One region of the Staphylococcus sp. FSL K6-0223 genome, then DNA from elsewhere that is predicted to be linked to it. Evidence: riboswitches for the same ligand, from Rfam matches in the RefSeq annotation. Region 1 holds a riboswitch; the other holds the start of a gene.

What was found. Region 1 has a riboswitch for lysine ahead of MHI13_RS12995 (aspartate kinase). Riboswitches for the same ligand answer to the same signal wherever they lie in the genome.
Region 2: it holds a riboswitch for lysine, as region 1 does, so the genes downstream of both, MHI13_RS11630 (amino acid permease) here and MHI13_RS12995 (aspartate kinase) in region 1, are expected to answer to the same signal.

Annotation. Positions count from the first base shown of each region.
Region 1 is NZ_JBBOYX010000002.1:417,802-424,078, reverse strand. Features, by position in the region: gene MHI13_RS13000 (ABC-F family ATP-binding cassette domain-containing protein) at 1-1,299, shown strand, start outside; lysine riboswitch at 1,512-1,688, shown strand; gene MHI13_RS12995 (aspartate kinase) at 1,774-2,976, shown strand; gene MHI13_RS12990 (aspartate-semialdehyde dehydrogenase) at 3,045-4,034, shown strand; gene dapA (4-hydroxy-tetrahydrodipicolinate synthase) at 4,036-4,920, shown strand; gene dapB (4-hydroxy-tetrahydrodipicolinate reductase) at 4,920-5,645, shown strand; gene dapD (2,3,4,5-tetrahydropyridine-2,6-dicarboxylate N-acetyltransferase) at 5,672-6,277, shown strand, end outside.
Region 2 is NZ_JBBOYX010000002.1:124,198-130,474, forward strand. Features, by position in the region: gene nrdR (transcriptional regulator NrdR) at 1-44, shown strand, start outside; gene MHI13_RS11615 (replication initiation and membrane attachment family protein) at 45-1,430, shown strand; gene dnaI (primosomal protein DnaI) at 1,430-2,350, shown strand; gene thrS (threonine--tRNA ligase) at 2,698-4,635, shown strand; lysine riboswitch at 4,685-4,860, shown strand; gene MHI13_RS11630 (amino acid permease) at 5,081-6,277, shown strand, end outside.

The DNA of each region.
Region 1 (6,277 bases):
ATGAAGCCAGATTTTAGTGACGAAGATGGTATTCGTGCTGCAGAACTTGAAGGTGAATTTGCAGAAATGAATGGCTGGAACGCAGAAGCCGATGCTGCTAACCTACTTTCTGGTTTAGGTATTCAAGCAGATTTACATGACAGAAAAATGTCTGAACTAGAAAACAATCAAAAAGTAAAAGTATTATTAGCGCAAAGTTTATTTGGCGATCCCGATGTACTTCTACTAGACGAGCCTACTAACGGTTTAGATATCCCTGCAATTAGCTGGTTAGAAGATTTCTTAATTAACTTTGAAAATACAGTTATTGTTGTATCCCACGACCGTCACTTCTTAAATAACGTATGTACGCACATTGCTGACTTAGATTACGGTAAGATTAAACTATATGTAGGTAACTATGATTTTTGGTATCAATCAAGTCAGTTAGCCCAAAAAATGGCTCAAGAACAAAATAAGAAAAAAGAAGAAAAAATTAAGGAATTACAAGATTTCATTGCACGATTCTCTGCGAATGCTTCTAAATCAAAACAAGCTACAAGTCGTAAGAAACAATTAGAAAAAATTGAATTAGATGATATTCAACCATCTTCAAGAAGATATCCATATGTTAAATTTACTCCTGAACGTGAAATTGGAAATGATTTATTAACTGTTGAAAATCTATCTAAAACAATTGACGGCGAAAAAGTATTAGATAATGTTTCATTCACAATGAATCCTAACGATAAAGCTATTTTAATTGGTGATAGTGAGATTGCCAAAACAACATTGCTTAAAATTTTAGCTGGTGAAATGGAACCAGATGAAGGAACATTTAAATGGGGTGTGACTACTTCCCTTAGCTACTTCCCTAAAGATAATTCAGAGTTCTTTGATGGTGTCGACATGAACTTAGTTGATTGGTTAAGACAATATGCGCCTGAAGATGAACAAACTGAAACATTTTTACGTGGTTTCTTAGGTCGTATGCTATTTAGCGGAGAAGAAGTTAAGAAGAAGGCAAGTGTTCTATCCGGTGGCGAAAAAGTTCGTTGTATGTTAAGTAAAATGATGTTATCAAGTGCTAACGTTTTATTACTAGACGAACCTACAAACCATTTAGACCTAGAAAGTATCACTGCAGTTAATGATGGATTGAAATCATTTAAAGGTTCTATCATCTTCACTTCATATGACTTCGAGTTCATCAATACAATTGCAAACCGTGTTATTGATTTAAATCAACCAGGTGGTTTATCTAAAGAAGTTCCTTATGAAGAATATCTTCAAGAAATTGGTGTTTTACAAAATAGTTAATAAATTTTCTTTTACTCTAGAGCATCTTCATGATTCTCTAGAGTTTTTCTTTTGGAAATTGATATTTAAGCAATCAATAATAAAGTTTTATTTATAATAAATCACAAATTGTGTTATCTTACTCTTAAATTTTCAGTATATTTTTAAAAATCTAACATATTGGTTTACAGAGATATACACTCTATGTATAATAAACTCATATCAATTGAATAAGATTTTGATGAGGAGCATCAATCATGAGTAAATTTTAGTATTTTGTCTGCTAACAACTAATTTTGAAAGGGTGCGATGCCGAAACAATTCATAATAGCAGTTATGAGTCGTTGGACTTTTTGGTTAAGAGCTGAAAGTTTGTCATTATTACTAAATAATGGAGTGCATCACTTGTACATAAATGTAGAGCAAGTTCGCGCATTCCGAACTTGTTCTTTTTTTATATCGTGTGAGCCTCCCCTAATTTTAGGAGGACTGAAATTGAACAGAAGTGTTTTGAAATTTGGCGGGTCTTCCGTCAGTGATTTTACAAAGATAAAAAATATTGCTGAAATGCTTAAAACACGAGTTGAACAGGGAGAAGAATTAATCGTTGTAGTTAGTGCAATGGGTAAAACAACTGATCAATTAATGGAAAATGTGTCAACGTTGACATCTACACCTAAAGATCAAGAACTTGCCCTACTACTTACTACGGGTGAACAACAGACAGTCTCCTATCTTTCAATGGTACTTAATGATATTGGTGTAAAAGCCAAAGCAATGACTGGATACCAAGCAGGTATTAAAACGATTGGTCATCATTTGAAAAGTAAAATTGCAGAGATTAATCCAGATACATTTAATCAAGCATTTGAAAATAACGATGTACTGGTAGTAGCTGGTTTCCAAGGTATAAATGATGAGTTTGAGCTTACTACTTTAGGTCGTGGAGGTTCTGATACTACTGCAGTGGCTCTAGCAGCAAGTAACCAAATCCCTTGCGAGATTTATACTGACGTTGATGGAGTTTATGCAACAGATCCAAGAATATTAAGTCATGCTAAGCGTTTAGAATACGTGTCATATGAAGAAATGATGGAAATGAGTGCGCTTGGTGCTGGAGTACTTGAAACTAGAAGTGTTGAACTTGCTAAAAACTATGAAATCCCCCTTTATTTAGGGAGAACTTTATCAAATGTGAAAGGAACGTGGATTATGTCTAGATCAGATTTATTAGAGAAAAAAGCTGTTACAGGAGTAGCTTTAGATACGCATATGATGCACGTCACAATTAGTTATCCCCTACCTGACAATCGATTATTAACTCAGTTATTTACTAAATTAGAGGAAGGTTCTGTCAATGTCGATATGATTTCGCAAATCGTTAATCTCGAAGGATTACAGCTATCATTTTCGATTAAAGATAGTGACGTTAATCAAATTTCATCTATATTGGAAAATCTATCCACTCACTTTGAAGCCTTAGATTATAAAATCAATGAAGAATACGTCAAAATTTCGTTAATTGGATCAGGTATGAGAGATATGTCTGGAGTAGCATCTAAAGCATTTATCACTTTAATCAATTCTGAAATTCCATTCTATCAAACAACGACTTCAGAAATTAGTATTTCATATGTTATTGATGCAGAAAATGGTCAAAGAGCGGTAGAAGAATTATATAACGCATTCGATATCTAAAATTGATATGATATATTTATAAAGAATTTTCTTAAAATTAACAATATTACAAATGGAGTGACTTTATTATGACAAGATTAGCAGTAGCCGGAGCAACAGGATTAGTAGGAACAAAAATGTTAGAAACATTGGATCGTAAGAATATTCCTTTCGATGAATTAGTACTCTTTTCATCAGCACGTTCAGCGGGTAAGGAAGTAGAATTCCAAGGACAAACATATACTGTTCAAGAGTTAACAGATGAAGCAGCAAGTGAACACTTCGACTACGTGTTAATGAGTGCTGGTGGAGGTACAAGTGAACATTTCGCCCCACTATTTGAACAAGCAGGTGCTATCGTCATTGATAACTCTAGTCAATGGAGAATGACCGAAGATGTAGATTTAATTGTTCCCGAAGTGAATGAACCTAAACTAACTCGTGGCATTATTGCTAATCCTAACTGTTCAACAATTCAATCCGTAGTGCCACTTAAAATTTTACAAGATGCATATGGCTTAAAACGTGTTGCTTATACAACATATCAAGCGGTTTCAGGCTCAGGTATCAAGGGTAAAAGAGATTTATCTGAGGGGCCTAATGGAAAAGTTCCTGAAGCGTACCCTCACCCTATCTATAATAATGTGTTACCACATATTGATGTTTTTCTTGAAAATGGCTACACCAAAGAAGAGCAAAAAATGATTGATGAAACAAGAAAAATTTTAAACGATAAAGACCTGAAAGTTACAGCTACTTGTGTACGTGTACCAGTGCAAGACAGTCACAGCATTGAAATTGACGTTACTTTAGATAGAGAAGCTAACGTTAAAGATATCCAAAACCTTTTCGACCAAGATAGCAGAGTTGTACTTGTAGATAACCCTGAAAACAATGAATACCCATTAGCAATTCACTCTACAGGTAAAGACGAAGTCTTTGTAGGCCGTATTCGTAGAGATGATTCATTAGATAACACTTTCCATGTATGGTGTACATCAGACAACTTACTTAAAGGTGCGGCATTAAACGCAGTTCAAGTATTAGAGCAAGTTTTAACTATGAAAGGAGAACGATAATATGACACACATGTTTGAAGGCGTTGGCGTAGCTCTAGCTACACCATTTACTAATAATGAAATTGATTTTGACGCATTAGAAAGACATGTAAAATTTTTATTAGAAAATAACACACAAGCGATTATAGTTAATGGAACAACAGCTGAAAGCCCTACTTTAACAGATCAAGAAAAAGAACAAGTACTTGAAACTGTAATTAAATTAGTTGATAAACGTGTACCTATCATTGCTGGAACTGGTACGAATAATACTCAGAAATCAATTGAAGCCTCTAAAAGAGCTAAAGAAATTGGTGCTGATGCAGTGATGCTTATTACGCCCTATTATAATAAAACAAACCAACGAGGATTAATTAAACACTTTGAGACTATCGCAAATGAAGTAAAATTACCGGTTGTACTTTATAACGTACCATCACGGACGAATATGACGATTGAAGCAGAAACTGTTGAAACATTAAGTCACAACCCTTACATTGTTGCACTTAAAGATGCAACGAATGACTTTGATTATATGGAAGAAGTTAAAAAACGCATTAATGAAGATGAATTTGCATTATATAGTGGCAATGATGACAATGTTGTTGAATTCTATCAACGTGGAGGTAAAGGTGTTATCTCAGTTATTGCAAATGTTATCCCTCAAGAATTTCAAGATTTATACGATGCTAAACAAAGTGGAGAAAATATTTCAAGTCAATTTGAACCTATTGGGCAATTATTAGACTCATTATCTGTGGATGTTAACCCTATTCCTATTAAGGCACTAACGGCACATTTAGGTTTTGGTAATTATGAATTAAGATTACCACTTATCCCATTAGATGACGCAGAGCGTAATGTATTAGAGCAAGCTTATGATCAGTTTAAAGCAGGTGAACATTAATGAAGATTTTACTTATAGGCTATGGAGCGATGAATCAACGAGTTGCTAGACTAGCTGAAGAAAAAAATCATGAGATTGTAGGAGTCATAGATAGAACTCCTAAAGATTCAACACCATACAAGCATTACAATAGTATAGTTGAAGCTCAAGACGTTGCTGATGTAGTGATTGACTTTTCAAACCCTGAATTATTAATACCATTACTAGATGAGTCATTCAATTTACCGTTAGTTATTGCTACAACTGGTGAGAAAGATACGCTCATTCAAAAGCTACAATCATTAGGTCAACATATGCCTGTATTCTTTAGTGCAAATATGAGTTATGGTATACACGCCCTTACTAAGATTTTAGAAACTGCCGTACCCCTACTACAAGACTTTGACATTGAATTAACTGAGGCTCATCACAATAAGAAAGTAGATGCTCCTAGTGGTACATTAGTTAAATTGTATGATGTGATCAAAGAACTTAGAGACCAAGTAACGCCAGTATATGATCGTCATGAGAATACTGAGAAACGTACGAAAGATGAAATTGGTATTCATGCTGTGCGTGGAGGAACAATCGTTGGTGAACATGATATTTTATTCGCTGGCACAGATGAGACAATCACTATTTCTCATAAGGCACAATCTAAAGACATTTTTGCAAATGGTGCCATTGGTGCCGCTGAAAAGTTAATTCATAAAGAAAATGGATATTATACTTTTGATAATTTATAAAAGTAAACAAAGGAGAGGTTTAAATTATGGTACAACATTTATCAGCTCAAGAGATTATTCAATATATCAGTGATGCAAAAAAATCTACACCTTTAAAAGTTTATGCGAATGGTAATTTTGAAGGCGTAACTTTCCCAGAAAGTTTTAAAGTATTTGGATCAGAACATTCTAAAGTTATCTTTTGTGAAGCGGATGACTGGAAACCCTTCTATGAAGAAAATAGAACAAAAATTGAAGATTTAGAAATTGAAATGGATCGACGTAATTCAGCGATTCCGCTTAAAGACTTAACAAATACAAACGCACGTATTGAACCGGGTGCATTCATTCGTGAACAAGCGATTATTGAAGATGGTGCTGTAGTTATGATGGGCGCTACAATAAATATTGGTGCAGTAGTTGGTGAAGGCACAATGGTTGATATGAACGCAACGCTTGGTGGTCGTGCAACAACTGGTAAGAATGTACATGTTGGTGCAGGTGCTGTATTAGCTGGAGTAATTGAGCCCCCTAGCGCCTCTCCAGTGGTAATCGAAGATAATGTCTTAATTGGTGCTAATGCAGTTATTCTTGAAGGCGTTCGCGTTGGCGAAGGTGCTATTGTTGCTGCGGGTGCTATTGTAACTCAAGAT
Region 2 (6,277 bases), 290 kb from region 1:
CAATGCAAGGAATCTTGAGTGATAATAAACGGAGTGATTATTAAATGGGATTACAGTCGTATGAGTATGGGTTAAGACCTCAAGATAGCTTCGAGGTCATCAAAGAATTTCAATTAACGACAGAACATTTAGAAATATTGAACCGTCTCTTTACGCCGTTAATCGGTCCGCAATCTATAGGGCTTTATCACTTTATCAATCAATTTGTAGACGACCATCATCATTATCCGCTCACTCATTACATATTTATGAATGAGTTAAAAATAAATCTTTTAGACTTTAGAAAGCAGATGGATTATTTAGAAGCTATCGGGTTAATTAAAACCTTTGTTAAGCATGAAGAGCAGCAAACACGATTTGTATATCAATTAATACAACCTCCTACAGCTTATCAATTTTTTAATGATCCTATGTTATCTGTTTTTTTATATAGTGAAGTAGATAAAAATCGTTATCAGTCTTTAAAGAATCATTTTGAAAAAGACAAAAAGGATTTAAGTCATTATCAACAAACGACTAGGAAGTTTACTGAAGTATTTAATGTACCCAAAAAGGTTTTAAATCAAGATTTATCTAATCTTAAACAAGCTAATCACTATAGTGGTATTGATTTATCCAATGAGACATTTGATTTCGAAATGTTGAGACATATGTTAAATCAACACTTTATCAGTAATGAAATCGTAACTAAAGATGCTAAAGAATTAATTATTCAATTGGCTACGTTATATGGTTTGACTGCCGATGGAATGAAAAAAGTTATATTAAATTCAATTACTAGTGCACAACAATTATCATTTGAAGAAATGCGCAAGCAAGCACGATCATATTATTTGATTGAACACGAAAATCATTTGCCAAAATTACAATTGAAAGGTGAGTCTTTTGATAAATCACCTCAAGAAAAAGATACACCTCTAGATAATACTGATAAATGGTTACAACTATTAGACGAAACTAGTCCTATAGATATGTTAGCGAGTTGGTCAGGTTCTGAACCTACGCAATCACAAAAAAGTATGATTGAAGAATTAATTGATAGAGAAAAAATGAGTTTCGGTGTGATTAATATACTATTGCAATTTGTTATGCTAAAAGAAGATATGAAGTTACCCAAATCTTACATATTCGAAATTGCATCAAATTGGAAGAAAAAAGATATTAAAACAGCTAAGCAAGCTTACAACTATGCACTTCAAGTTAATCAACCTAAAAGTTATGACCAAAATTTCAAAGGGAATAGAAACTATTCCAGACAAAACAAGCAACTTATTTCAAAAGAGAAAACTCCAAAATGGCTTGAAAATAGAGAGGCTCAATCAAATTCATCAGTTACAAAAGATTCAACCACAAAAGATGAAAAATTAGAAAAAGATCGAAAAGCATTCTTAGAACGTTTGAATAAAAAATGGGAGGAGGGCAATGAGTAATGAAAAGTTTCAAGAACATAATGGGTGCGTCAGACGACTTAAATAAACGTATTGAGAAAATCAAGCAAAATGTTATAAAAGACCCAGATGTTAAAGAGTTTCTAGAGCAACATCAATCTCAACTTACGAATGCAATGATTGATGAAGATTTAAATGTTTTACAAGAGTATAAAGATCAACAGAAGCATTATGATGGTCATCGTTTTGAAGAATGTCCTAATTTTGTTAAAGGGCACGTACCTGAGTTGTATATTGAAAATGAAAGAATTAAGATTAGATATTTGAAATGTCCATGTAAAATTAAGCATGATGAAGAACGCTTTAACTCTCAACTCATCACCTCACATCATATGCAACGTGATACATTAGATGCAAAATTAAAAGATATTTACATGACTGAACGTGATCGTTTGGACGTAGCGATGGCTGCAGATGAAATATGCACAAATATAGCTAATAATGAAAAAGTAAAAGGATTATATTTGTATGGCCCTTTTGGAACAGGTAAGTCATTTATATTAGGTGCAGTTGCTAATCAACTCAAATCGAAGAAGATTTCATCCACTATTGTTTACTTACCTGAATTTATTCGTACTTTAAAAGGTGGCTTCAAAGACGGTAGTTTTGAAAAGAAACTAGAACGTGTGCGTGAAGCTAATATACTTATGCTTGATGATATAGGTGCTGAAGAGGTTACACCATGGGTAAGAGATGAAATTATCGGACCATTATTACATTATAGAATGGTTCATGAGTTACCTACGTTTTTCAGTTCGAACTTCGACTATAGTGAATTAGAGCATCATTTATCTATGACGAGAGATGGAGCTGAGAAAACTAAAGCAGCTAGAATTATTGAACGTGTTAAAACGCTATCTACACCATATTATTTAGAAGGTAAAAATTATAGAAACAATTGAATTTTATCTTATGAGGTGTATAATGGACTTAAATCTTAATCGTTGAAACTATTGAAGATAAGATAATTTAATCACTATTACACAGAAAGTCATTAGTTGATGAGAATATGGCTAATATATTAAATTATTACTACTTCATAATGATATTTGTAATGAATATCCGGCTCGAGACCGTTATCTCATGTAGAGTAGCTTAGTTATTATTTTTATAAAGCTGAGCAACTAGGGTGGTACCACGACAAACTCGTCCCTTGTTATAGGGGGCGAGTTTTTTGTTTTGTGGATATTTGTCTTAATCATTCAATAAGTCAACGATCAGATCTTTTTAATATTTAGGAGGGTTTAATATGGATCAAATTAATATTCAATTTCCAGATGGTAATTCAAAAGAATTTGATAAAGGTACTACTACTGAAGACATCGCTCAATCTATTAGCCCAGGTTTAAGAAAGAAAGCTGTAGCAGGTAAATTTAATGGTCAAATGGTAGATTTAACTAGACCACTTGAGGAAGATGGATCAATTGAGATTGTTACACCAGGTAGTGAAGAGGCTTTAGAGGTTTTACGTCATTCTACTGCGCATTTAATGGCACAAGCTTTGAAGCGTTTATATGGTGATGTGAAATTTGGTGTAGGTCCGGTGGTTGAAGGCGGATTTTACTATGACTTTGATATGGATGAAAAAGTATCATCAGATGATTTTGATAAAATAGAAAAAACGATGAAGCAAATCGTTAATGAGAATTATAAAATAGAACGAAAAGTTGTAAGTAGGGATGAAGCGAAAGAATTCTTCAAAGATGATCCATATAAATTAGAACTTATTGATGCAATTCCAGAAGATGAGAGCGTTACTTTATACTCACAAGGTGAATTCACTGATTTATGTCGTGGTGTACATGTACCTTCGACTTCTAAGATAAAAGAGTTTAAATTACTATCAACTGCAGGTGCTTATTGGCGTGGTGATAGTAACAATAAAATGTTACAACGTATATACGGAACTGCGTTTTTTGATAAAAAGGATTTAAAAGCGCATTTACAAATGCTTGAAGAACGTCGTGAAAGAGATCACCGCAAAATCGGTAAAGATTTAGAATTATTTACTAATAGCCAACTTGTTGGTGCTGGATTACCTTTATGGTTACCAAATGGCGCTACAATCAGACGTGAAATTGAACGCTATATTGTAGATAAAGAAGTGAGCATGGGATATGACCATGTATATACTCCAGTATTAGCAAATGTTGATTTATATAAAACTTCTGGTCACTGGGATCATTACCAAGATGACATGTTTCCACCTATGAAATTAGATGAAACTGAAGAAATGGTATTAAGACCAATGAACTGTCCACACCATATGATGATTTATAATAATAAACCACACTCTTACCGAGAACTACCAATCCGTATTGCGGAATTAGGTACTATGCATAGATATGAAGCAAGTGGTGCAGTTTCAGGTTTACAACGTGTTCGTGGAATGACTCTTAACGATTCTCATATATTTGTGAGACCAGATCAAATTAAAGAAGAGTTCAAAAGAGTAGTCAATATGATTCAAGAAGTTTATGAAGACTTCGGTTTTAAGGATTACACTTTCAGATTAAGTTACAGAGACCCAGAAGATAAAGAAAAATATATGGATGATGATGAAATGTGGAATAAAGCTGAATCAATGCTCAAAGAAGCAGTTGATGAAATGGGTCTACCATATGTAGAAGCTATTGGTGAAGCGGCATTTTATGGTCCTAAACTTGATGTTCAAGTTAAAACTGCAATGGGTAAAGAAGAAACTTTATCTACTGCGCAGCTTGATTTCTTACTACCTGAACGTTTTGAACTCACTTATATTGGTAGTGATGGTGAACAACATAGACCAGTAGTTATTCACCGAGGTGTTGTTTCTACAATGGAACGTTTCGTCGCATTCCTTACTGAAGAAACTAAAGGAGCTTTCCCAACATGGTTAGCACCAAAACAAGTCGAAATCATTCCAGTTAATGTAGATTTACATTATGATTACGCCCGCCAATTACAAGATGAACTTAAATCGCAAGGCGTTCGTGTTGAGATTGATGATCGTAATGAAAAAATGGGTTATAAAATTCGTGAAGCGCAAATGCAAAAAATACCATACCAAATTGTTGTAGGAGATAAAGAAGTAGAAAATAATGAAGTCAATGTAAGACAATATGGTTCCCAAGATCAAGAAACACTTGAAAAAGATGAATTTATTTGGAATTTGGTTGATGAAATTCGTTTAAAAAAACATAGATAACCTTGAAAAGATAGGTCGTATCATGTATATTACAGATGAATGAAATAAAATTAGAGTTAGAGGTTGCATCTTTAATTAGTAACTAGTCAGAAGTCGTATGGGACATGTGTTGAATTAGTGAAAGGTAACGATGCCGAAACAATTGTAAAACCATAATTTATAATTGTTGGGACAGTTTTCGACAAGAAGCTGTACTGTCACAGAATGTGATGTGCTACCTTATATAGATAAAACCTAAGTGGTTGCATATCTTAAAGGTATGTAACCACTTTTTATTTTCGTATTGTGTAGTATTTAGTTTAATAAATGATTTAGTGCTGTTATTGTTACAAAGTTTGTTGCTTATAAATTTTTTAATCAAACTTTCATATTTAAAATATATATTTATTACACAAAGAGAAAAATAGTTACATGTTAGCCTCTAAGACAAGGAAAGGGAGCTTCTATGAGTAAAAAAGAAAATCAAAATGACGGTGTCCAAAGAGGATTAAAAGACCGTCATATTTCAATGATCGCTATAGGCGGTTGTATTGGTACAGGTCTATTCATGACATCTGGTGGTGCTATTCATGATGCTGGTGCGTTAGGTGCTTTAATTGCTTATGCAATTATTGGTGCAATGGTATTCTTCCTGATGACATCTCTTGGGGAAATGGCTACTTATTTACCAGTTTCTGGTTCATTTAGTACATATGCTACACGCTTTGTTGATCCATCACTGGGATTTGCATTAGGTTGGAACTATTGGTTTAACTGGGTAATAACTGTTGCTGCTGATGTTACCATTGCTGCACAGGTTATACAGTATTGGTCACCTATGCAAGGTATACCAGCGTGGGTTTGGAGTTGTATCTTTTTAGTAATTATATTTGCCCTAAATTCTTTATCAGTGAGAATTTATGGTGAAAGTGAATATTGGTTCGCTTTAATAAAAGTAATAACTGTAGTTATATTTATTGTCATTGGTTTATTAACAATTGTTGGAATTATGGGTGGTAAATACGTCGGTTTTGATACATTTACCAAAGGTGATGGTCCTATTCTAGGTGGAAATTTAGGTGGTAGCCTATTATCAATTTTAGGAGTATTCCTTGTTGCAGGTTTCTCATTTCAAGGAACAGAATTAATAGGTATCACAGCTGGTGAGTCTGAAAATCCAGAAAGAGCCGTCCCTAAAGCGATTAAGCAAGTGTTTTGGCGTATCTTATTATTTTACATTCTAGCAATATTCATTATAGGTATGTTAATTCCTTATGATAGTAAGTCTCTAATGGGCGGTGGAGATAGCATTTCTACTTCTCCATTTACACTTGTGTTCAAAAATGCTGGTCTTGCTTTTGCAGCATCATTTATGAACGCCGTTATATTAACGTCTGTTTTATCTGCTGGTAACTCAGGAATGTATGCATCAACTCGTATGTTATATTCAATGAGTAAAGACAAATTAGCATTTTCTTCTTTTGGTAAGACTAACAAAAGTGGCGTACCTTATTTATCATTAATTGCTACTGGTGTACTTGTTGTAATCATCTTTGCTTTACAGCATATAAGTGGAGATGCATATGAATATATTGTTGCAGCTAGTGGTATGACAGGGTTTATCGCTTGGGTAGGTATAGCAATAAGTCACTATAGATTCAGA